DNA from 4 places in the Verrucosispora sp. TAA-831 genome. Region 1 is predicted to be linked to each of the others. Evidence: riboswitches for the same ligand, from Rfam matches in the RefSeq annotation. Region 1 holds a riboswitch; each other region holds the start of a gene.

Region 1 (5,255 bases):
TCCGCCGGATCGAACGTGGTGCCGAGGGCGTCCTCCAGCCCGGCCAGCACCTCCATCGCCTTGAGCGACGAACCGCCGATGGCCAGGAACCGGTCGTCCGCCGCGATGGTGTCGGCGGGCCGGTCCAGCACCCGCGCCCAGACCGCCCGGACGACCTGCTCGACCCGTCGGCGGGACACCGGCCCCGAGTCGTCCGACGGGCACGCCTCCGACTGCCCTGCCGGGTGCGTGTTCGCGGGTGCCGCCGGGGGTGTGTCGCCGGACGCGGACGTCGCCGGCAGGCCGGTCGCCGCCGGGTGCCAGCGGCGTTCCCGGTCGGCGAAGTCGCCGGCCAGGTAGCGCTCGCGCATCCGTCGCCGCCGCAGCTTGCCGCTGGTGGTCCGGGCGAACGCGCCCGGCGGCAGCGGCAGCACCCGCACGTCGTCGTGCCCGGCCGCCTCGGCCACCCGGGCCCGTGTGGCGTCGAGCACCCCGGTCGCCCCGGCGGGCGGACGGGCCCAGGCCACGAACACCACGATCCGCTCGCCGCCGCTGTCCGGGTCGGTGCAGCCGACCACCGCCGTCGCCGTGGCCGGCAACCCGACAGTAGCGGCGGCCACCGCCTCCAGGTCGGGAGCGTGGAACGTCCGGCCGTTGACGAAGACGACGTCCTTCGCGCGGCCGGTCACGCAGAGCCGACCGGCGCGCTGGAAACCCAGGTCACCGGTGCGCAGCCAACCGTCCACGAAGGTCTCCCGGCTGGCCTGCGGGTCCCGGTGGTAGCCGCGCGCCACGTTCGGGCCGCGTACCTCGATCAGGCCCACCCGACCCTCGGGCAGCGGCCGGTGCCGCTCGTCGACGACGCGTACCTCGCAGCCGGGCACCGGGTGTCCCAGGTCCATCAGCTCCACCGCGTGCGTACCCGGCCCGGTGGTCACCGCCCGGCCCTGGCTCAGCGCGGCCCGGTCCAGCACCAGCGGCGCGGCGACCTCCCCGGGCGGCGGGAAGGTCACCGCGAGGGTCGCCTCCGCCAGGCCGTACACCGGTCGCAGGGCGGCTGGGGCGAGCCCGGCCGGGCGTACGTGCGCCAGGAAGGCCCGCCACACCGTGGGGGAGATGGGTTCCGCACCCACCACCACGCACCGGACCCGGCTCAGGTCCAGCGTGGCGAGGAGGTCCGTCGGGACCCGGCGGACCGCCAGCGCCAGCGCGAAGTTCGCCGCCGACAACAGGGTCGCACGGTGTCGGTGCGCGGCGGTGAACCACAGCGCCGGGCGCTTCGCGAACGCCAACGGGGGTACCCGAACCTGCGTGCACCCGATGGCGAGCGGGGTCAGATGCGTACCGATCAACCCCATGTCGTGGAAGTACGGCATCCAGGTGACCAGGACGTCGTCCGGCCCGGCGCCACTGGCCAGCCGGGACTGCTCCACATTGGCCAGCACGTTGGCGTGGGTCAACTCCACCCCGCGGGGCGTGCCCGTGCTGCCGGAGGAGAACTGGAGGAACGCCACGTCGGTGGGGTCGGCGGCGAACAGCTCCTCCGGTGGGGCGCCGGTCCGCAGGTCGGCCAGCCGCAGCACCGGTCCGGCCAGCCCGTCGGCGACCGCCCCGGTGGTGTCGTCCACCACGGTCACCGCGTCGGCGAGCAGCTCGCGGACGGCCCGTACCCGGGCCGGTTCGGGCGGCAGCGGCACCGGGACCAGCCCGGCGGCGAGCGCACCCCAGAACAGTGGCTGGAAGTCGTCCCCGGCGTCGGCGACCAGGATCACCGGCGTGCCCGGGATCACTCCGGCCGCGCGGTAGCCACCCGCCACCCGCAGCGACTCGTCCCGCAACTGCCGGACGGTCACGGTGCGCTCGGTGCCGTCCTCGCGCACGTGCACGATCACCTGGTCGGGCGTCCGATCCGCGGCCCGGACGAGGATGTCGAGCAGTGCCCGTCGGTCGCCGGGTCCGGCCGCTGTCTGCACGCGACGATGCTAGTGGGCATGATCGAGTACCCGGCCGACGGTCGGCGGGATGCCCGACATCTGGCACGCGACACGCCCGGCACAGCATCTGGTGTTGCCATCTCCGCACCGCACCCATATATGGTGTGCCCCGTAGCTGGTTCGGCCGCCGCTCCACGACGGTCGAGGCAAGAGGGAACCCGGTGGGAATCCGGGACTGCCCCGCAGCGGTGAGTGGGAACGACCGCCGTCATCACGCACTGGACCCGCCAGGTCTGGGAAGCGACGGCCAGTAGGCGCGAGCACCAGGCCCACGAGTCCGAAGACCTGCCAGCGCGCCGCACGCGACGTGTGCGGCGGTCGAAGGCCGCGTGGGACGGCCGACGCCAGGAGCTGGTCAGTCACGGCAGCAGTGCCGTCGGATGACCGGCGGCGTCCTCCCGCGCGGACCCGACGATCTCGGGGACAGGCGTGAGGAGGGGGAACATGACGGTGACCCAGGAGCAGGCGGGGCCGGAGCAACGCCGGCACGTCATGCAGGTCCGCAAGCGGAACGGCGACACCGAGCCGGTGGACGTCAACAAGATCGTCAAGGCGGTGGAGCGGTGGGTCGCCGACCTGGACGAGATCGACCCGCTGCGGGTGGCCACCAAGACCATCAGCGGGCTGTACGACGGCGCGACCACGGCCGAGATGGACAAGCTGTCCATCCAGACCGCGGCCGAACTGATCGGTGAGGAGCCGCAGTACTCGAAGCTGGCGGCCCGGCTGCTGGCCGCGTACGTGGACAAGGAGGTCCGTGGGCAACAGGTCGCCAGCTTCAGCCAGTCCATCCGGTACGCACACGGCCTGGGCCTGATCGGCGACGACACCGCCGCGTTCGTGGCCCGCAACGCGCGCAAGCTGGACGACGCCGTCGACCCGGCGGGGGACCTGCGCTTCGAGTACTTCGGGCTGCGCACGGTCGCCGACCGCTACCTGCTGCGGCACCCGCAGACCCGGCTCGTGGTGGAGACGCCGCAGTACTGGCTGTTGCGCGTCGCCTGCGGCCTGTCGCAGACGCCCGGCGAGGCGATCGGCTTCTACCGACTCATGTCCAGCCTGGCCTACCTGCCCAGCTCGCCGACGCTGTTCAACTCCGGCACCCGGCACACCCAGATGTCCTCGTGCTTCCTGGTCGACTCGCCGCGCGACGAACTCGACTCCATCTACGAGCGCTACCACCAGGTCGCGAAGTTGTCCAAGTTCTCCGGCGGCATCGGCATCTCCTGGTCCCGGGTACGCGGTCGGGGCGCCCTGATCCGGGGCACCAACGGCAGGTCGAACGGCATCGTGCCGTTCCTCAAGACGCTGGACGCCGGGGTGGCCGCGGTCAACCAGGGCGGCCGTCGCAAGGGCGCGGCCTGCGTCTACCTCGAACCGTGGCACCCGGACGTGGAGGAGTTCCTCGAACTGCGGGACAACACCGGCGAGGAGTCCCGGCGGACGCACAACCTGAACCTCGCCAACTGGATCCCGGACGAGTTCATGCGGCGCGTCGAGGCGGACGGCGACTGGTCGCTCGTCGACCCGTCGGACGCCCCCGAGCTGCCCGACCTGTTCGGCGAGGAGTTCGACGAGGCGTACCGGGCGGCCGAGAAGAAAGCGGTCAAGACCGTCAAGGCCCGCGACCTGTACGGCCGGATGATGCGGACGCTCGCGCAGACCGGCAACGGGTGGATGACGTTCAAGGACGCCTCGAACCGGCTGTCGAACCAGACCGGCGCCCCGGGCAACACCATCCACCTGTCGAACCTCTGCACCGAGATCCTGGAGGTCAACGACGACGCCGAGACGGCGGTCTGCAACCTCGGCTCGGTCAACCTGGGCGCGCACGTCACCGCGGACGGTGTCGACTGGGAGCGGCTGCGCGCCACGGTGCGTACCGCCGTGGTCTTCCTGGACCGGGTGATCGACATCAACTACTACCCGGCCGAGCAGGCGGCGGCGTCGAACCCGCGCTGGCGCCCCGTCGGGCTCGGGCTGATGGGTTTGCAGGACGCGTTCTTCACGCTGCGCCTGCCGTTCGACTCGCCGGCCGCCCGGGAGTTGTCGACCCGGGTGCAGGAGGAGATCTTCCTGACCGCGTTGGAGACCTCCGCCGGGCTCGCCGAGCGGTTCGGCCCGCATCCCGCGTACGCCGAGACCCGGGCTGCCCGGGGTGAGCTGCATCCGGACCTGTGGGGCGCCGAGGTCGGCCAGCCCGAGCGCTGGACCGCGTTGCGCGAGACGGTCGGCCGGCACGGCCTGCGGAACTCGCTGCTGGTGGCGATCGCGCCGACCGCCACCATCGCCTCGATCGCCGGCTGTTACGAGTGCATCGAGCCGCAGGTGTCCAACCTGTTCAAGCGCGAGACGATGTCCGGCGAGTTCCTCCAGATCAACACCTACCTGGTCCGCGAGCTGAAGGCGCGGGGACTGTGGACGGCCGCGATCCGGGAGCAGATCAAGCGCGCCGAGGGTTCCGTACAGGGCGTCGTCGAGCTGCCCGCGGACGTACGCGAGTTGTTCCGGACCGCGTGGGAGCTGCCGCAGCGGGCGTTGATCGACCTGGCGGCCGCCCGTGCCCCCTTCATCGACCAGTCGCAGTCGCTGAACCTGTTCCTGAGCGCGCCGACCATCGGCAAGCTCTCCTCGATGTACCTGTACGCCTGGAAGTCCGGGCTGAAGACCACCTACTACCTGCGGTCGCGTCCGGCGACCCGGATCCAGCAGGCCACCGTCGCCGTCACCCCGAGCGTCACGCCGGTCGTGGCGGTCAGCGACGACGAGGCGTTGGCCTGCTCCCTGGAGAACCCCGAGAGCTGCGAGGCATGCCAGTGACCACCGTCTCCGAGACCACCAGCACCAGCACCGGTACGGGGGAGCGGCACCTGCTGCTCGACCCCGGCATGGATCTGACCCTGCGGCCGATGCGGTACCCGCAGTTCTTCGACCGCTTCAAGGACGCCATCAAGAACACCTGGACGGTGGAGGAGGTCGACCTGCACTCCGACCTCGCCGACCTGGCCAAGCTCTCCCCGGCCGAGCAGCACCTGGTGTCGCGACTCGTGGCCTTCTTCGCCACCGGTGACACCATCGTCGCCAACAACCTCGTGCTCAACCTCTATCAGCACGTCAACTCGCCGGAGGGACGGTTGTACCTCTCCCGGCAGTTGTTCGAGGAGGCGGTGCACGTCCAGTTCTACCTGAACCTGCTGGACACCTACGTCCCGGACGAGAAGGAGCGGTTCGCGGCGTTCGCGGCGGTGGAGAACATCCCGTCGATCGCCCGCAAGGCCGAGT
Region 2 (5,255 bases), 1.0 Mb from region 1:
TCGAGGGTCAGCGTCTCGCCGCCCGGCTGGAACAGCAACGCCGACACCGCCGACGCGACGGCCGGCGGGGTGTCGGTCTTGCGTACCAGCACCGCCGCCGCGGCGGGCGAGCCCGGCTGCGGGGTCGCGGTGGCCTCGGAGAGCCGCACCGACCAGGCGCGGGTGGGGCGCGGCGTCGGCTCGCCGCTGTCCGGCCCGAACGGCACGTCGACGACCAGGGCGGTGTCCCCGGACACCGTCGCGGTCACCGACCCCGTCATCGGCGGCAGGTCCGCCACCGGCGTGACCGCACCCGAGGTGAGATCGAGCACGGCGAGCCGGTTGCTGCCGGAGCGGGTGTCCACCACCACGGCCCGTCGCCCGTCCGGGGCGAAGGCGACCTCCCCGACCGGGGTGAGCAGGGTCCGCACGTCACCGTCCGGGGCCACCACACTGACCGCCCGCCGCTGGTCGAGAAGGTGCAGCACCGCGAAGCCGCCCTCTGTCATCGCCCCCTGAACCGTGCCGCTGCCGAGCGTGACGGTAGGCCGGGACCGCCCGTTCGAGGTGTCCGCCACGACGAGCCGCCGAGGCCGCTCCTTGCTGGGCGCGGCGAGGTAGCGGCCGTCCGCGCTGGCAGCGATCGGGTACGACGGCAACGTCATGGGCGCACTCGCCGCCCCGGTCTCCAGGTCGATCCCGCCGTACCCGGTGCGCGGCCGGTCCTGCCACACCACACCACCCAGCTCGGCGGCAGAACAGGACGCCTCCACCGACGGCTGCGCGATCGCCCCCGCGCCGGTCACCGTGAGGCACCGGGAGCCGGTGATCGCCAGCCCGGCGCCGACGCCGGTGACCTCCCGGGCGTACGTGTGCTCGGGCAGCGTGACATCCCGCAACCGCCCGCCCACGAGCAGCGCGTCCCGGCGGTCCTCCGCCAGGCCCCGCGCGACCGTCGGGAACCGGGGATCGCCCAGGGCGAGGTCGACGTGCCGCCGGACCGGCGTCAGCCCCGCCACGTCGTCCCCGAACCGGTCCACCGCCAGCAGCCCGACCAGGTCGCTGCGCCGCTCGTCCGCCACCGGCACCGCCAGCACCGCCGCACCGAGCCCCCGCACCTCGGCCGGCAACGGCGCTGCCCGCACCGGCAACTCCGACTCCGCCCCGTCGGAGCAGCCGGCGACCGTCGCGAGAGCGGCCACCGCGATCAGGGCAGTCCAGCGGGTACGCGTCATCCCGCCATTCTGATCACCGTAGGCAACCACCGCGACATGAGGCCGCCGGGCGAGGTGTGGATGTAAGGAGGGGTCCCCTGCTATGCACGAGGCGTTAGCAGGGGACCCCTCCTTACATCACGGTCGGTCAGAGGAACGGTTCTCGGTGTGACCGTGACGTCCGACCCGTCCGATTAGGGTGACCAGCGGCGTCGTACGTTAGGGGGATCAGGGAACAGGTTCGGGGGAACGTAGGGCCCCTGACACCGCGTCTTCTCTGGTACGAACGTAGGAGTTTCGACGAGAGGACAGCGCCTTATGACCCATGCCCTGGTCACCGCCGAGAACCTCAACGCCGCGCTCGACGACATCGTGGATCGGGTGCCCGGTGCCAAGTTCGCGGTGGTGCTCTCCCCGGACGGCATCATGCTGGGGGCCTCGCGGGGCATCGACGAGGAGATCGCCGAGCAACTGTCCAGTGTGGTCTGTGGGCTTCAGGCGTTGGGTCTGGCCGCCGCACGATTGTGCGGCAACGGCGAGCTGCATCAGGTGGTGGTGCAGATGTCGCGGGCGTTCCTGTTCCACGCCACCGCCGGCAACGGGGCGATCCTCACCGTCGGGATCGACGGGTCGGCGGAGGTCGGGGACATGGCGTACGAGGTCGCCCTGTTCTGTGCGCAGGCCGGCGATCACCTGCCGGTGTACGTGGAGCCGGCGCCCCACCTGACCGGCCGGTGATCCGCTAGCCGCGGTCGCGCTGCGCGTCGTAGGACGGCGCCGGGTTGGCCACCTGCCACAGTTCGGCCGGTAGGTTCGCGATGACGTCGTCGTATGCGGCGGGGGCGACGTCACCTCGAATGGTGTCCAGGACCGCCCGGATGCCGGCCTCGGCCAGGTCGGGGTCGACGTCGGCCCGGCCGCCGACGCGTTGGACGAACACGTCGAGGCCGAAGCGTTCGGCGGTCTCGCTGGGCGCGAACGTGTACGCCCGCAGCCCTTCCGGGAGTTGCTCGGCCAGGTCCCGGGCCTCGCCTCCGTCGATCCGCTCGGCCAGCGTGGTCAGGGTTGCGCGCGCGATGGCGGTCGCCTGCTCCGTCGACGCGCCGGTGCGGTTCGCCACCGAGTCGATGAACTCGTTCTCGTCCAACCCGCCGGCCCCTTTCTCGCAACGGATCTGGCGTCTACCCGGGAATCGTCGTGACAAACGGCACTCTTCACCCGAGTACGGTCGTCGGGGTATCGACGAGTCTTGTGCGCCGGTGCGCGGAACGGATAACGTCTCGCCGTCGCGGTAATGGGAAGCCGGTGTGAGACCGGCGCGGCCCTCGCCACTGTGACCGGGGAGTTCACTCCGACTTGTACGCCACTGGGTCCGTGGAGGACCTGGGAAGGCCGGAGTTCGCGACGATCCGGGAGCCAGGAGACCGACCCCGACGTGTGATCTCGTCCACGAGGTGTTGGAAGGGGAGGTCGACTCATGCACATCGCTGAGGGCTACCTACCACCGGTGCAGGCGGCGGCATGGTTCGCGGTCTCGACGCCGTTCGTCATCCACGGTGCACGCAACCTGGTCCAGCAGGTCCGCGCGAATCCCGACGCGAAGCTGTTGCTCGGCGCGGCCGGGGCGTTCACCTTCGTCCTGTCGGCGCTGAAGATCCCTTCGGTGACCGGCTCCTGTTCCCATCCGACCGGTGTGGGGCTCGGGGCGATCCTGTTCCGGGCACCGGTGATGAGTGTGCTCGGCACGATCGTGCTGCTGTTCCAGGCACTCCTGCTGGCGCACGGCGGGTTGAGCACGCTCGGCGCGAACGTCTTCTCGATGGCCATCGTCGGCCCCTGGGTGGCCTTCGGCGTGTACGCGCTGGTCCGCCGGCTCGGTGGCGGCCTCGGCATCTCGGTGTTCTTCGCCGCCGCCCTGGCCGATCTGGCGACCTACTGCGTGACCAGTGCGCAGCTCGCGTTGGCCTTCCCCGACCCGGATTCGGGCTTCGTCGGCGCGCTTGCCAAGTTCGGGTCCATCTTCGCGGTCACCCAGATCCCGCTGGCGATCAGCGAGGGGCTGCTCACCGTCCTGGTGGTGCGGTTGCTGGTCCGGGTGAGTCCGCAGGAACTCCGCCGGCTCGGCGTACTGCGCCGTCCGGCCCCGACGACCGAGGGAGCGGTGGCGTGAAGTCGTTCGGCCGGACCAACCTGTTGTTGCTGCTCGCCGTGGTGGCGTTGGCGGTGGCGCCGCTGGTGCTGGGGCTGGGCAGCGGCGATGAGCCGTTCACCGGTGCCGACGCCCTCGCCGAGGAGGCGATCGTCAACGACCATCCCGACTACGAGCCGTGGTTCAGCTCGATCTACGAGCCGCCGTCGGGTGAGATCGAGTCGGCGTTGTTCGCGCTCCAGGCCGCCCTCGGGGCCGGTTTCCTCGGCTACTACTTCGGGGTCGCCCGGACCCGGCAGCGGCTGCGTGGCGAGCAGTCCGCGACCGGGGAGAAGACCACCGACTAGTGCTCGCGTTGGACGTGGCGGCGTACGCCAGCCCCTGGCGGTGCCGCCACCCGGCGGAGAAGGCCCTGTTGGCCCTGGGGCTGCTGGGTTGTGCGCTGCTCCTGCCGCCGTGGCCGGGCGCCCTGGTGGTGGGCCTGACCGCGACGGTGGCGCTGCTCGGGCCGGCGGCGTTGCCGCCGCGCCTGCTGGTCCGGGCGGCCCGGACCCCGCTGTTGTTCATCCTGACCGGTTCGGTGCCGATGCTGGTGGCGGTCTCCGGCCCGACGCGTGTGCGGTGGGCACCGGAGGGGGTGGCGACGGCCGCCACGACCGCCGGTCGGGCCTGCGCCGCGTTGCTCTGTCTGCTGCTGTTCGCCGCCACCACGCCGCTCGCCGACGTGCTGCCCCGGCTTCAGCGTCTCGGGGTGCCCAGCGCCGTCACCGAGGTGGCCGCGTTGATCTACCGGATGTTGTTCCTGCTGTTGGAGAGCGTGCACGCGGTGCGGCAGGCCCAGGCGGCCCGGCTGGGCTACCGGACCTGGGCCAGCACCTACCGGTCGCTGGCCGGGCAGGCCGGCGCGGTCTTCGTCCGGGCGTTCTCGCTGGCCCGGCGGTGGGAGGAGGGGTTGGCGCTGCGCGGTTACACCGGCTCGTTGGCGGTACGCACCGAGGTGCGGCAACCGTCGGTGGCGTTCCTGGCGGTCACCGTGTTGCTGTTGGCGGCGGTGGTGCTGTCCACCCGGCTGCTGGTGGTGTTCGGGTGAGCGGCGACCCGCCCCTGTCGGAGCTGCGCGAGGTCGGCGACCCGCCGCTGCTGGAGCTGCGCGGGGTCAGCTTCGGGTACGAGGCGGACCGTCCGGTGCTGACCGACGTCGACCTGCGGGTGCCAGCCGGGCGGCGGATGGCCGTGCTGGGACCCAACGGCGGCGGCAAGACGACCCTGTTCCGGCTGATGGTCGGCGCGTCGGCCGTCGACTCGGGCACGGTGCTGGTCGGCGGGGTGCCGCTGCGTCGGACCCGGGCCGGGCTGCTCGACGTCCGCCAGCAGGTGCAGTTGGTGCTCCAGGATCCCGACGACCAGTTGTTCGCCGCGACCGTCTTCCAGGACGTCTCGTTCGGGCCGGTCAACCTCGGTCTGGACGACGCGCGGGTGCGGCAGCGCTGTGCCGAGGCGCTGGCCGCGTTGGAGATCACCGACCTCGCCGACCGTCCCACCCACCTGCTGTCGTACGGGCAGCGCAAGCGGGTGGCGATCGCCGGAGCGGTGGCGTTGCGACCCCGGGTGCTGATCCTCGACGAGCCGACCGCCGGGCTGGACCCGTCGGGGGTGGAAGCGCTGCTGCGGACGCTCGACGCCCTGCACCGGGCCGGCACCACGCTGCTGCTGGCCACGCACGACGTGGACCTGGCATACCGGTGGGCCGACGAGCGGGTGCTGGTGGCGGGCGGCCGGATCCGGCAGGGCGTGAGCGGTGCCGAGTTGGGCGGCGGGGACCTGCTCGACGGTGCCGCGTTGACTCCGGCGTGGGCGCCGGTGGTGCACCGGCTGTTGGACCGCGTGCCCGACCTGGCCGGGGCCCGGCCACG
Region 3 (5,255 bases), 600 kb from region 1:
GGGAGTCTGCTGGTGCAACTCGCTCGTGCGGCCGGGGCGCGGGTGGTCGGAGCCGCCCGCGGCTCGCGGAAGCTCGACGTGGTCCGGGAACTGGGCGCCGACGTGGTGGTCGACTACTCCGAACCGGACTGGACCACGCGAAGCGACCGGCGGTGCCGGACCGGATGTGGTGTTCGACGGTGTCGGCGGTCAGATCGGGCGGGCCGCGTTCGAGGGGACGGCCCGCGGCGGCCGTTTCTCGATGCACGGCGCCGCCAGCGGCGGGGGGCACGCTCGTCGAGCCCGCCGAGGCACACCGTAGGGGCATCGAGGTGATCGGCATCGCGCAGTTGTCCGGCTTCAGGTCGGAGATGGTGCGGTGGGTCGAGCAGATGATCGCCCAGGCGGCGGCGGGGGTCGTCCGGCCGGTCATCGGGCAGACCTTCCCGTTGGACCGTGCCGCCGACGCGCACGCCGCGATCGAGAACCGTACCGCCGTGGGGAAGACCCTGCTGCTGATCTGAGGCCGGAGCGGGCCTGCGGGCGGGTGGGCCGTGGCTTCGCGGTCACGAGTCGCGGCGGCGTCCGCCGTCGATCGGTGCGCCGTCGCGCAGGTGTCCGTCGGCGATGAGGACGGCGAGGTCCGCGTCGACGTGCTCGTACCAGGTGTCGTCGGGATAGACGACGACGAGCGGGCCGAGGTTGCAGGGGAACAGACAGCCGGTCGGGGTGACCAGGACGTCGTCGTCGCCGAGGCCGTGCTCCTTGAGGCGGTTGCCGAGGGCGGCGGCGACCTGGCCGGCGCCGTACGCGGTGCAGCGGGGCCCACGGCAGAGCAGTACGTGTCGGCGGTGTCGGGTGATCCGTGACCAGGCCGGGCTGCGGAACGGTCCGGGGTTGCCGTCGAGCGTGGCGTGTTCGCCGGTGATGGCGTCGCTGACGGCGGCGACCAGCGCGGGGCGTGTCGCCAGTGGTGGGGCGAGGAGGACTCGTACCTGCCGACTCCGGGTGGTACGCCAGTGGGCGACCGCGCGGCGCAGCCAGGTGTCGAGGTACCGGTCGGGCGGTAGGTGCGCGGCCACGAGCAGGACTTCTCCGTGCTCCGGTACGGCGTCGAGGGCGGTGTGCAGCGATGGTTCGGCGCCGTCGAGGAAGCAGGCCCGCACCGGCACGCCGGTGGCCTCGGCGACCTGCGCGGCGAGGCGGTGGATCGCGTCGTGGCCGCCGTGGTGCGTCGCTCCGCGCGAGACGAGCAGGACGTTCATGCCACCGGTGCCCGGTAGGTGATGACCGGGCGTCCGTCGTGCAGGGCGACGTCGGCGTCCACGGCGTACACGTCGGCGAGCAGCGCGGGCGTCAGCACCTCGGCAGGGGGTCCGGAGGCGACGACCCGGCCCTGGCGCAGCACCACCACGAGGTCGCAGAACATCGCGGCCAGGTTGAGGTCGTGCAGTGCGGCGAGGGTGGTGACGCCGCTGCGCCGGACCAGGCCCAGCAACTGGAGCTGGTGGCCGATGTCGAGGTGGTTGGTGGGTTCGTCGAGCAGGAGCAGTTGCGGTTCCTGGGCCAGTGCCCGGGCGAGTTGGACCCGCTGGCGTTCCCCACCGGAGAGCGTCTGCCACCGGCGGTGGGCGTAGCCGGTCATGTCGACGCGGTCGAGGGCGTCGGCGGCGGCGGCCCGGTCGGTGTCGGTGTCCGACCAGCGGGAGCGGCGGTGCGGAGTGCGGCCGAGCAGTACCACGTCGAGTGCGGTCAGGTCGAGGTCGGTCTCGGCGTACTGGGCGAGCAGGGCCATCCGTCGTGCGGCGGTGGCACGCGGCAGCCCGGCCACGTCGTCGCCGGCGACGGTCACGGTTCCGGATCCGGGGGCGATCAACCCGGCGACGACCCGCAGCAGGGTGGTCTTGCCGGACCCGTTGGGGCCGAGCAGTCCGACCAGGGTGCCGCGCGGCGCCGAGCAGGTCACCCCGTCGAGGAGTCGAGCGGCCGGCACCGACCACGAGACGTCGTGGATCTCCAGCATCAGGTGCTCCGGTCCCCTCGGCGCAGCAGTAGCACGAACGCGGGCACCCCGATCAGGGCGGTCAGCACGCCCACCGGTAGCTCGCGGGGGTCGAACAGGGTCCGGGCCGCGGTGTCCACCCAGATCAGGAAGATCGCTCCGGCGAGGACGACGACCGGCAGCAGCCGCCGGTGATCGGGGCCGGTGAACCGCCGCACGGCGTGCGGCAGGATCAGCCCGACGAACCCGATCGCGCCGCTGATCGAGACCAGCACGGCGGTCAGCAGCGCCGTGGTGACCAGGAGCAGCCATCGGACACGCCGCACGTCCACGCCGAGGGCGGCGGCGGCCTCCTCGCCGAACGCGAACGCGTTGAGCGCGCGGGCGAACCGGAGGATCACGGCGAACCCCGTCGCGAGCAGCGGCGTCGCCCACGCCAGGGCGGTCCAGTCCACGCGGGCGAGCGAGCCGGACAGCCAGAAGGTGATGCTCTGGGTCGCGTGCGGCTGGGCCGCCCAGATGATCACGAATGTCGTCAGCGCGGCGCACATCTGCGCGACGGCGACGCCGGCCAGCACCACCCGGGTGGGTCGCAGCACCGCTCGCCGGCCGGCGGCGGCGACCACGACGGCGAACGCGGCGAGCGCCCCCACGAACGCTCCCCCGGTGAGCGCCGCCGCGCCCGCGCCGAGTCCCAGGACGAGGACGGCGACGGCCCCCAGCGACGCGCCGGAGGAGACACCCAACAGGTACGGGTCGGCGAGCGGGTTGCGGGTGACGGTCTGCATGACGGCGCCGCAGGCGGCGAGGCCGGCCCCGACCATGGCGGCGCCCAGGACCCTCGGCAGCCGCAGTTCCCACACGATGTGGTCGCGCAGCAGCGGCACGTCGGAACTGGCCAGGCCGAGATGACCGGTGACGACCCGCCACACGGTGCCCAGTGAGAGGTCTGCCGGCCCCACCGTCACGGCCGCGGCCACCGACAACAGCAGGACACCCGCGAGTACGACCACGGCGGCGGCCGGTCGCACCGTCCGGGTCGGTTTGGGCGGGGTCGGTGCCGGCCGGGTGGTGACGGTGGTCAGTTGCTCATCCCGCCGACGCCCCGGGCCAGTGCCTCCACGGCGAGCACGTTGCGCACGCCGGCGGAGGTGGCGGAGAAGGGTACGGTGACGTACCGCTTGTCCCTGACGGCGGGCAGGTCCTTGAGCGCCGGGTGCTTCTCGAGGAACGCCTGCTTGGCGGCGGCGGTGTCCCAGCTCGCGTCGACGAGCACGATGACGTCCGGGTCGCGCTCGATGACGGCCTCCCAGTTGGTGTCGGCCCAACTGCCGGTCAGGTCGTCGAAGATGTTGGTGACCCCGGCCGCAGACATGATCATGGCCGGGCCGCCGCAGCAGGCGCCGGCACTGGGCGCGTCGTTGCCGCCGTCCCACCACAGCACCCGCGCGCCCTTCGCACCCGCCGACACGTCCGCGATGCGTTGCTTCTGGTCGGCGATCAGCGTCTCGGCCCGCTCCGCGACGCCGAAGATCGCGGCGATCTCCCGGATCTCGGTGAACACGTCGTCCATCGCCAGCTTCGCCGGCCGGGTGTCCTTCGGGCAGCCGGCGGTGGAGAGGTACGTGGTCACGCCGAGTTTCTGCCAATCGGCGCGGTCACCTGCTCCCTCGTCGCCGAACGCGCTGGAGAAGGAGGCGTAGACGAAGTCCGGGGCGAGGTCGAGCAGCTTCTCCTTCGACGGGTACTCCTTGGCCAGCACGGGCACCTGCGCGTACGCGGCGGCGTACTCGGGCAGCACCTCGTCGTCGAGGTAGGCGGTGCCGGCCATCCGGTCCTGCAGGCCGAGCGCCAGCATGATCTCGGTGGCAGACTGGTTCATCGTCACCGCCCGCGCCGGAGGGCCCGGGACCGTGACCGGGGTGCCGCAGTTGGTGAGTGTGACGGGCCCGGCGGCGGAGGCCGTGGCAGCCGGCTCGCTGTCGCCGGTCGTGGCGCATCCGCCGAGCAGGGCGAGCACGATGGAGAGCGGCGCGGCAACGCGCCAGGACGCAGGGAACCGCATAGCGGGACCACCTTCCAGCACCTCGTGGACGGTCGTACGGGTGCCGTGGCCGGTCTCCTGGCTGACGGGTGGTGCGCCGGTGGCCGGCCTTCCCAGGCTTACGCCCAGTGACCTTGCGTGGCCTCCAGCATCCCGATCACAGTGGCGAGGGCCGCACCGGTCTCACACCGGCTTCCCGAACACCACGGCGAGGCCACCCTAACCAAAGCAGGCAGCACCGTCACCGTGGCCTAGATCATGGTCGGGAGTGCACGCGGGTTCAGGCGGACGGTGCAACCGAGCGTCGGTGTCGCACCAGGACGCCTCGAAACGTCTCAGGTCCCGGTGTCACAGCGGTGGTGGGGTGCCGGCACCGCCTGGATCAGAGACGAACTCAGCGAGACTTCTTCGCTGCTCGCTTGCGCGGTGGGGTCAACAGGTCGGCGACCGCGGCGATCGCGGACGGCACCAGGCGGTAGTACGCCCAGACGCCGCGCTTGTCACGTTCGAGCAGGCCGGCCTCGGTGAGGATCCGCAGGTGGTGACTGACGGTCGGCTGGGAGAGTCCGAGCGGCTCGGTGAGGTCGCTGACCGACGCCTCTCCCTCGGGAGCCGACTGGATCAGGCTGAGCAGTCGTAGCCGGGCCGGGTCGGCGAACGCCTTCAGCACCCCCGCGAGCCGTTCGGCGTCGGCACGCTTGATCGGCTCGCCGGCGAGGGGCGAGATGGCGGGCGGCGCAGTCTTCACAGTTCCCACGCCTTGCATCGTTGCAGCACACCCCGTCGATCCGCTGGTGAACGAGGGCAGGATCACCCGGAGTTCGTGCGGCTGCCCGCCACCGGACATCGCCGTACCCCCGCCGGGGGGAGTCGTGAACTCCTCGGAGGCAGGCAAGTACCTCCGCCTGCGGTGCGACACCGGGCTCGGCGCAGACGACATCGAGGCGCTCATCGTCGCGCTGCGCGACTGCGTCGCCGGTGCCTCCATCGCGGAGGGTCACGGGTGGCGACGGTCTTCGGGCCGGCGAACAGGCGCGGGATGCGTCGGAGCCCGCCCGGTGCGTACAGTTCCGGGTCGGACGTGGGGTCGACCGGACGGATCCGGCGCAGGGAACGGGACATCGACGGCATGACGGCGGACAAGATTGCGAAGAACGGTCAATACCGCATTGACCCGACCCAACTGGAGACCTGTCTCAGCGTCTTCGAGGCGTTGGAGGATCTGCCTCC
Region 4 (5,255 bases), 1.3 Mb from region 1:
GGCCGCCGTGGACCGTACCCATGAGGTTGGTGTGGTGCTGGTCCATGATCTGCGACAGGGTCAGGTGGGACGCCGACGGCGTCCGACCGGGGGCGGAAAGTGTGTCCTGCATGGCGGTTCGTCCGTCCTCGCGCGCGGTCTCGGTGGTGCGGTCTGCCGACGGCGTCCGCCGGCGGGAGGTCCCCACCGGCGGACGTCACCGGGTCAGGAGTCGCTCGTCGACCCGTCGGCGGCGGCCAGTTCGGCGCGGACCGAGGTGGCGGCCCGGACCAGCGCGGTCAGGGCCGGACGGACCTCGTCGTAGCCCCGGGTCTTGAGCCCGCAGTCCGGGTTGGCCCAGAGCCGCTCCGGCCCGACGGCCGCCGCCGCCCGGCGCAGCGCGGTGACCACCTCGGCCGCGTCGGGCACCCGGGGCGAGTGGATGTCGTAGACACCCGGCCCGATCCCCCGGGTGTAGCCGACGGTGGCCAGGTCGTCGAGGATCTCCATCCGGGAACGGGACGCCTCGATGCTGGTCACGTCGGCGTCCAGGGCGTCGATGGCGGGCAGCACCTCGCCGAACTCCGAGTAGCACAGGTGGGTGTGGATCGCCGTGGCGTCGGCGACGCCGCTGGTCGCCAACCGGAACGACGCCACCGACCAGTCCAGGTAGGCGGCGTGGTCCCGGCGGCGCGGCGGCAGCAGTTCCCGCAACGCGGGTTCGTCGACCTGGATGATCCGGATGCCCGCCGCCTCCAGGTCCCGCGCCTCGTCGCGCAGGGCCAGCGCGACCTGGCGGGCGGTCTCCGCCAGCGGCTGGTCCACCCGGACGAACGACCAGGCCAGGATGGTCACCGGGCCGGTGAGCATGCCCTTGACCGGCCGGTCGGTGAGCGACTGGGCGTAGCGGGACCAGGCCACCGTGATGGGTTCCCGCCGGGTCACGTCGCCGTACAGGATCGGCGGACGCACACACCGGGAGCCGTACGACTGGACCCATCCGTGGGCGGTGGCGGCGAAGCCGTCCAGGTGCTCGGCGAAGTACTGCACCATGTCGTTGCGCTCCGGCTCGCCGTGCACCAGCACGTCCAGTCCGAGCCGCTCCTGCTCGGCCACCACCTCGGCGATCTCGGCCCGCATCCGCTCGGCGTAGCCGGCCGCGTCGAGGCGGCCGGCGCGGTGCTCGGCCCGGGCCCGGCGCAGCGCCTCGGTCTGCGGGAACGACCCGATGGTGGTGGTCGCCAGCGCGGGCAGCCCGAGGCGGCGCCGCTGGGCGTCGGCGCGCTGCGGATACGGCCCGCGCCGGGTGTGCTCGGGCCGCAGCGCCTCCAGTCGGGCGCGGACCGGGTCGTCGCGCCACTGCGCCGGGACCGGCGGGGGCGCGGCGGGCAGCTCGCCCACCCCGTCGCGCAGCACCCGGCCGAGCGCGACCACCTCGTCGACCTTCTGCCGGGCGAACGCCAACCGTTCCCGCAGTAGCGGGTCGAGGTCGGTCTCGGCGGCCAGGTCGACGGGCACGTGCAGCAGCGAGCAGGAGGTCGACACGGCGACGGTGTCGGCGAGCCCGGTGAGGGTGGCGCCGACGGCTGCGGCAGCCCGCAGGTCGGTCCGCCACACGTTGCGGCCGTCGACCAGCCCGGCGACCACGGTCCGGCCCGGTTGCGCGCCGTGGCCGGCGAGTCGGCCGAGATCGCCCGGCCCGGCCACCAGGTCCAGCCCGATCGCCTCGATCGGCGTGTCCAGCAGCGCGGGTAGCGCGTCGCCCAGTTCCCCGAAGTACGCGGCGACGAACAGGCGGGGTCGGTGGGTCAGCGCGCCGAGCCGGGCGTACGCGGCACCGAGGGCGCGGATCTCGGCGTCGGACCGGTCGCCGACGTACGCCGGTTCGTCGAGCTGCACCCACGGCACCCCGACGTCGGCGAGTGCGGACAGCAGGTCGGCGTAGACGTCGACCAGGTCGTCCAGCCGGTCGAACGGGCGGAACCCGTCGGGCGCGTCGGCGGTGGGCTTGGCGAGCAGCAGCAGGGTCGCCGGGCCGACCAGGACCGGACGGGTGGTGATGCCGAGCTGCCGCGCCCGCCCGTACTCGGCCAGCGGCTTGTCGGGGCGGGCGGCGAAGGCGGTGTCCGGACCGATCTCGGGCACCAGGTAGTGGTAGTTGGTGTCGAACCACTTCGTCATCTCCAGCGGCGGCTCCTGCGCGGTGCCGCGTGCCATGGCGAAGTAGGTGTCCAGCTCACCGAGGCCCAGCCGGCGGAACCGGTCGGGCACGGCGTCGACCGTGACGGCCGCGTCGAGCACGTGGTCGTAGAGCGAGAACGTGTTGGACGGTACGGCGGACAGGCCGGCGTCGTGCAACGTACGCCAGGTCTGCTCGCGCACCTGCGCGGCGGCGGCCCGCAGGGTCGGCTCGTCGATGCGGCCGGCCCAGTAGCCCTCGACCGCGGTCTTGAGCTCACGACGCGGGCCGATGCGCGGGTAGCCGAGCACGGTGCTCGTGCCGAACGGAGTGGTCATGTCGCCAGGGTTCCCTTCCCTCGAGGTCCGGCGGTACGGCTCCGGAGGAGGGCTGGGGAGGGCACGGTGCGACGACCGACCTCGCCCTGGCCCTCCCGCGGGGCCGACGGCGGCGTGCGCGGTTGCGCACGCGGCACGGGCAGGTCTTCGGACTCGTGGGCGCGACCGGCTGGGCCGGTCTCCTACTGGCCGTCGCTTCCCGGACAGGTGTCCAGTGCGTGTGACGGCGGTCGTTCCCACTCACCGCTGCGGGGCAGTCCCGGATTCACACCGGGTTCCCTCTTACGACGCTCCGACCGAACGGCCGGGGCGAACCAGTACCGTCACGGATCCTAGCGTCCGGATCACGCGCGGCGACCGTCGCGCGGGTGTGATGTCCGCACCGCCACGGCGTGTCGGGCGGTGGGTGAACAACGACTCATCCGGCTTCCGCTCGCATGATCATGGTGTTAGTTTTTGCAAAGACTTGGCAAGAACAACGACTTTGCGTGGGAGTGCGGTGAGCGTCACCACCCTGCCGACGAGCCGGACGGACGTGCTCGGCGTGGCGGCGCAGCGTCGCCGCACCGGCCTCTGGCTGCTCGCGCTGACCCTCGGGCTGGTCCTGACCGGGCTGGTCGCGGTCGGGGCCGGGGCGATCGGCATCCCCCCGCTGACGGTGGCCCGGATCATCGGGCACCACCTCGTCGGGCTGCCGGGCGAGGTCACCTGGACCGGGCCGCAGCAGGCGATCGTCTGGCAGGTCCGACTGCCCCGCGTCCTGCTCGGCATGCTGGTCGGCGCCGGCCTGGCGGTCTGCGGCGTGGCGTTGCAGGCCATGGTCCGCAACGTGCTCGCCGACCCGTACCTGCTCGGCATCAACTCCGGCGCCTCCAGCGGCGCGGCTGCCGCGATCCTGTTCGGCGCCGGTGCCGGCTTCGGCCAGTACGCGCTCTCCACCAGCGCGTTCGTCGGCGCGCTCGGCGCGTCGCTGCTGGTCTTCCTGATCGCGCGCAGCGGCGGCCGGGTCACCTCCCTCCGGCTGCTGCTGGCCGGCGTCGCCGTCGGGTACGCGCTGTACGCCACCACCAGCTTCCTGATCTTCGCCTCCGGGTCGGCCGAGGGCGCCCGCTCGGTGATGTTCTGGCTCCTCGGGTCGCTGGGCCTGGCCCGCTGGAACGCCCTGCTGCTGATCGCCGCGGTGGTGCTGATCGGCACCATCGCCTACCTGACCGTCGTCGGGCGGCGGCTCGACGTGCTGGCCATCGGCGACGAGACCGCGCACACGCTGGGCGTCTCGCCGGACCGGTTCCGACTCCGGCTGCTGGTGCTGGTCTCGCTGAGCGTCGGCATCCTGGTCTCCGCCGCCGGCAGCATCGGGTTCGTCGGTCTGGTCGTGCCACACCTGGCCCGGCGCATCGTCGGCGCGCCGCACGTCCGCGTGGTGCCGGTGGCCGCGCTGCTCGGGGCGATCCTGCTGGTCTGGGCCGACGTGCTGGCCCGGGTGCTGCTGGCCCCCCAGGAGATCCCGATCGGCATCATCACCTCCCTGCTCGGCGCGCCCTTCCTGCTGGTCCTGATCCGCCGCCTGCACGCCTCCGGCGCCTGAACGCCCACCCGTCAAGGAGAACCGATGTTGAAGGCAACCCGCCTCGCCACCGCCGCCGCCTCCGCGTGCGTGCTGCTCGTCGCCGGGTGCGGCGGCGGCGCCGACGGGCCGGCCGAGGCCGGTCCCGGTTACCCGGTCACCGTGACCAACTGCGGCGTGGACGTCACCTTCGACGCCGCTCCGGAGCGGGTCGTGCTGCTCAAGAGCGCCGCCGTGCCGTACCTGCACGCGCTCGGCGTCCTGGACCGGGTCACCGCCCGCGCCGGGCAGTACCCGAAGGAGTACTACGACGCGCCGACCCAGGCCGGGTTGGACCGGATCCCGCTGCTGACCGACAGGACCGACACCAGCGGGCACCTGCAGATCTCCAAGGAGGTGGTGATCAGCCAGGAGCCCGACCTGGTCCTCGGCGAGGTCGACAACCTCTCCCGCGACACCCTCGCGGCGGTGGACATCCCGCTGCTGGAGGAGCCGGCGATGTGCCCGGACAGCACCGCCGTGCCGAGCTTCGACGACATCTACGCGCAGATGGAGACGTACGGCCGGGTGTTCGGCCGCCAGACCGAGGCGGCAGGTGCGGTCACCGCGCTCAGGGAGCGGATGACGAAGGTACGGGCCGAGTCGGGCGACGCGTCCGGACGCACCGCAGCGGTGCTCTACCCCACCGTGGGCGGCGGCACCACGTACGCGTACGGCACCGGCAGCATGGCCCACCCGCAGTTGGAGGCCGCCGGCTTCCGCAACGTCTTCGGTGACGTCAAGGACCGGGTCTTCGAGGTCACCGTCGAGGAGTTGCTCGGCCGCAACCCGGACGTGCTGATCCTGCTCTACGGCGACGGCGACCCCCGCGCCGTCGAGCAGGGGCTGACCGGGCTGCCGGGCGCGCAGCAGCTCGACGCGGTCCGCAACGGCCAGGTCATGACACAACTGTTCAACTTCACCGAGCCGCCGACGCCGCTGTCGATCGACGGTCTGGAGCGGATCGTGCAGCGGTTCCGGGAGCAACCGTGATCGAGGCCACCGGTGTCACCTGGCACTACGGCGTCAACCCGGTCATCGACGGGGTCAGTGTCACCGCCCGACCGGGACGGATCCTCGGCCTGATCGGGCCCAACGGCAGCGGCAAGACCACGCTGCTGCGGTTGCTCTACGGCGCGCTGCGCAGCCGCAG

The links. Region 1 has a riboswitch for cobalamin ahead of ACQVFL_RS16925 (ribonucleoside-diphosphate reductase subunit alpha). Riboswitches for the same ligand answer to the same signal wherever they lie in the genome.
Region 2: another riboswitch for cobalamin. It lies ahead of ACQVFL_RS12425 (energy-coupling factor ABC transporter permease); the one in region 1 lies ahead of ACQVFL_RS16925 (ribonucleoside-diphosphate reductase subunit alpha).
Region 3: another riboswitch for cobalamin. It lies ahead of ACQVFL_RS19465 (ABC transporter substrate-binding protein); the one in region 1 lies ahead of ACQVFL_RS16925 (ribonucleoside-diphosphate reductase subunit alpha).
Region 4: another riboswitch for cobalamin. It lies ahead of metE (5-methyltetrahydropteroyltriglutamate--homocysteine S-methyltransferase); the one in region 1 lies ahead of ACQVFL_RS16925 (ribonucleoside-diphosphate reductase subunit alpha).

Annotation. Positions count from the first base shown of each region.
Region 1 is NZ_CP192240.1:3,753,720-3,758,974, reverse strand. Features, by position in the region: gene ACQVFL_RS16930 (amino acid adenylation domain-containing protein) at 1-1,952, opposite strand, end outside; cobalamin riboswitch at 2,073-2,280, shown strand; gene ACQVFL_RS16925 (ribonucleoside-diphosphate reductase subunit alpha) at 2,418-4,793, shown strand; gene ACQVFL_RS16920 (ribonucleotide-diphosphate reductase subunit beta) at 4,784-5,255, shown strand, end outside.
Region 2 is NZ_CP192240.1:2,731,185-2,736,439, forward strand. Features, by position in the region: gene ACQVFL_RS12410 (hypothetical protein) at 1-1,214, opposite strand, end outside; gene ACQVFL_RS12415 (roadblock/LC7 domain-containing protein) at 1,512-1,931, shown strand; gene ACQVFL_RS12420 (DUF2267 domain-containing protein) at 1,936-2,340, opposite strand; cobalamin riboswitch at 2,466-2,640, shown strand; gene ACQVFL_RS12425 (energy-coupling factor ABC transporter permease) at 2,671-3,363, shown strand; gene ACQVFL_RS12430 (energy-coupling factor ABC transporter substrate-binding protein) at 3,360-3,689, shown strand; gene cbiQ (cobalt ECF transporter T component CbiQ) at 3,689-4,432, shown strand; gene ACQVFL_RS12440 (energy-coupling factor ABC transporter ATP-binding protein) at 4,429-5,255, shown strand, end outside.
Region 3 is NZ_CP192240.1:4,355,937-4,361,191, forward strand. Features, by position in the region: gene ACQVFL_RS19440 (hypothetical protein) at 43-315, shown strand; gene ACQVFL_RS19445 (zinc-binding dehydrogenase) at 312-503, shown strand; gene ACQVFL_RS19450 (CbiX/SirB N-terminal domain-containing protein) at 546-1,244, opposite strand; gene ACQVFL_RS19455 (ABC transporter ATP-binding protein) at 1,241-2,002, opposite strand; gene ACQVFL_RS19460 (FecCD family ABC transporter permease) at 2,002-3,012, opposite strand; gene ACQVFL_RS19465 (ABC transporter substrate-binding protein) at 3,063-4,046, opposite strand; cobalamin riboswitch at 4,077-4,268, opposite strand; gene ACQVFL_RS19470 (ArsR/SmtB family transcription factor) at 4,420-4,791, opposite strand; gene ACQVFL_RS19475 (SDR family NAD(P)-dependent oxidoreductase) at 5,155-5,255, shown strand, end outside.
Region 4 is NZ_CP192240.1:2,428,091-2,433,345, reverse strand. Features, by position in the region: gene ACQVFL_RS11045 (acyl-CoA thioesterase) at 1-112, opposite strand, end outside; gene metE (5-methyltetrahydropteroyltriglutamate--homocysteine S-methyltransferase) at 205-2,496, opposite strand; cobalamin riboswitch at 2,618-2,830, opposite strand; gene ACQVFL_RS11035 (FecCD family ABC transporter permease) at 2,996-4,084, shown strand; gene ACQVFL_RS11030 (ABC transporter substrate-binding protein) at 4,109-5,095, shown strand; gene ACQVFL_RS11025 (ABC transporter ATP-binding protein) at 5,092-5,255, shown strand, end outside.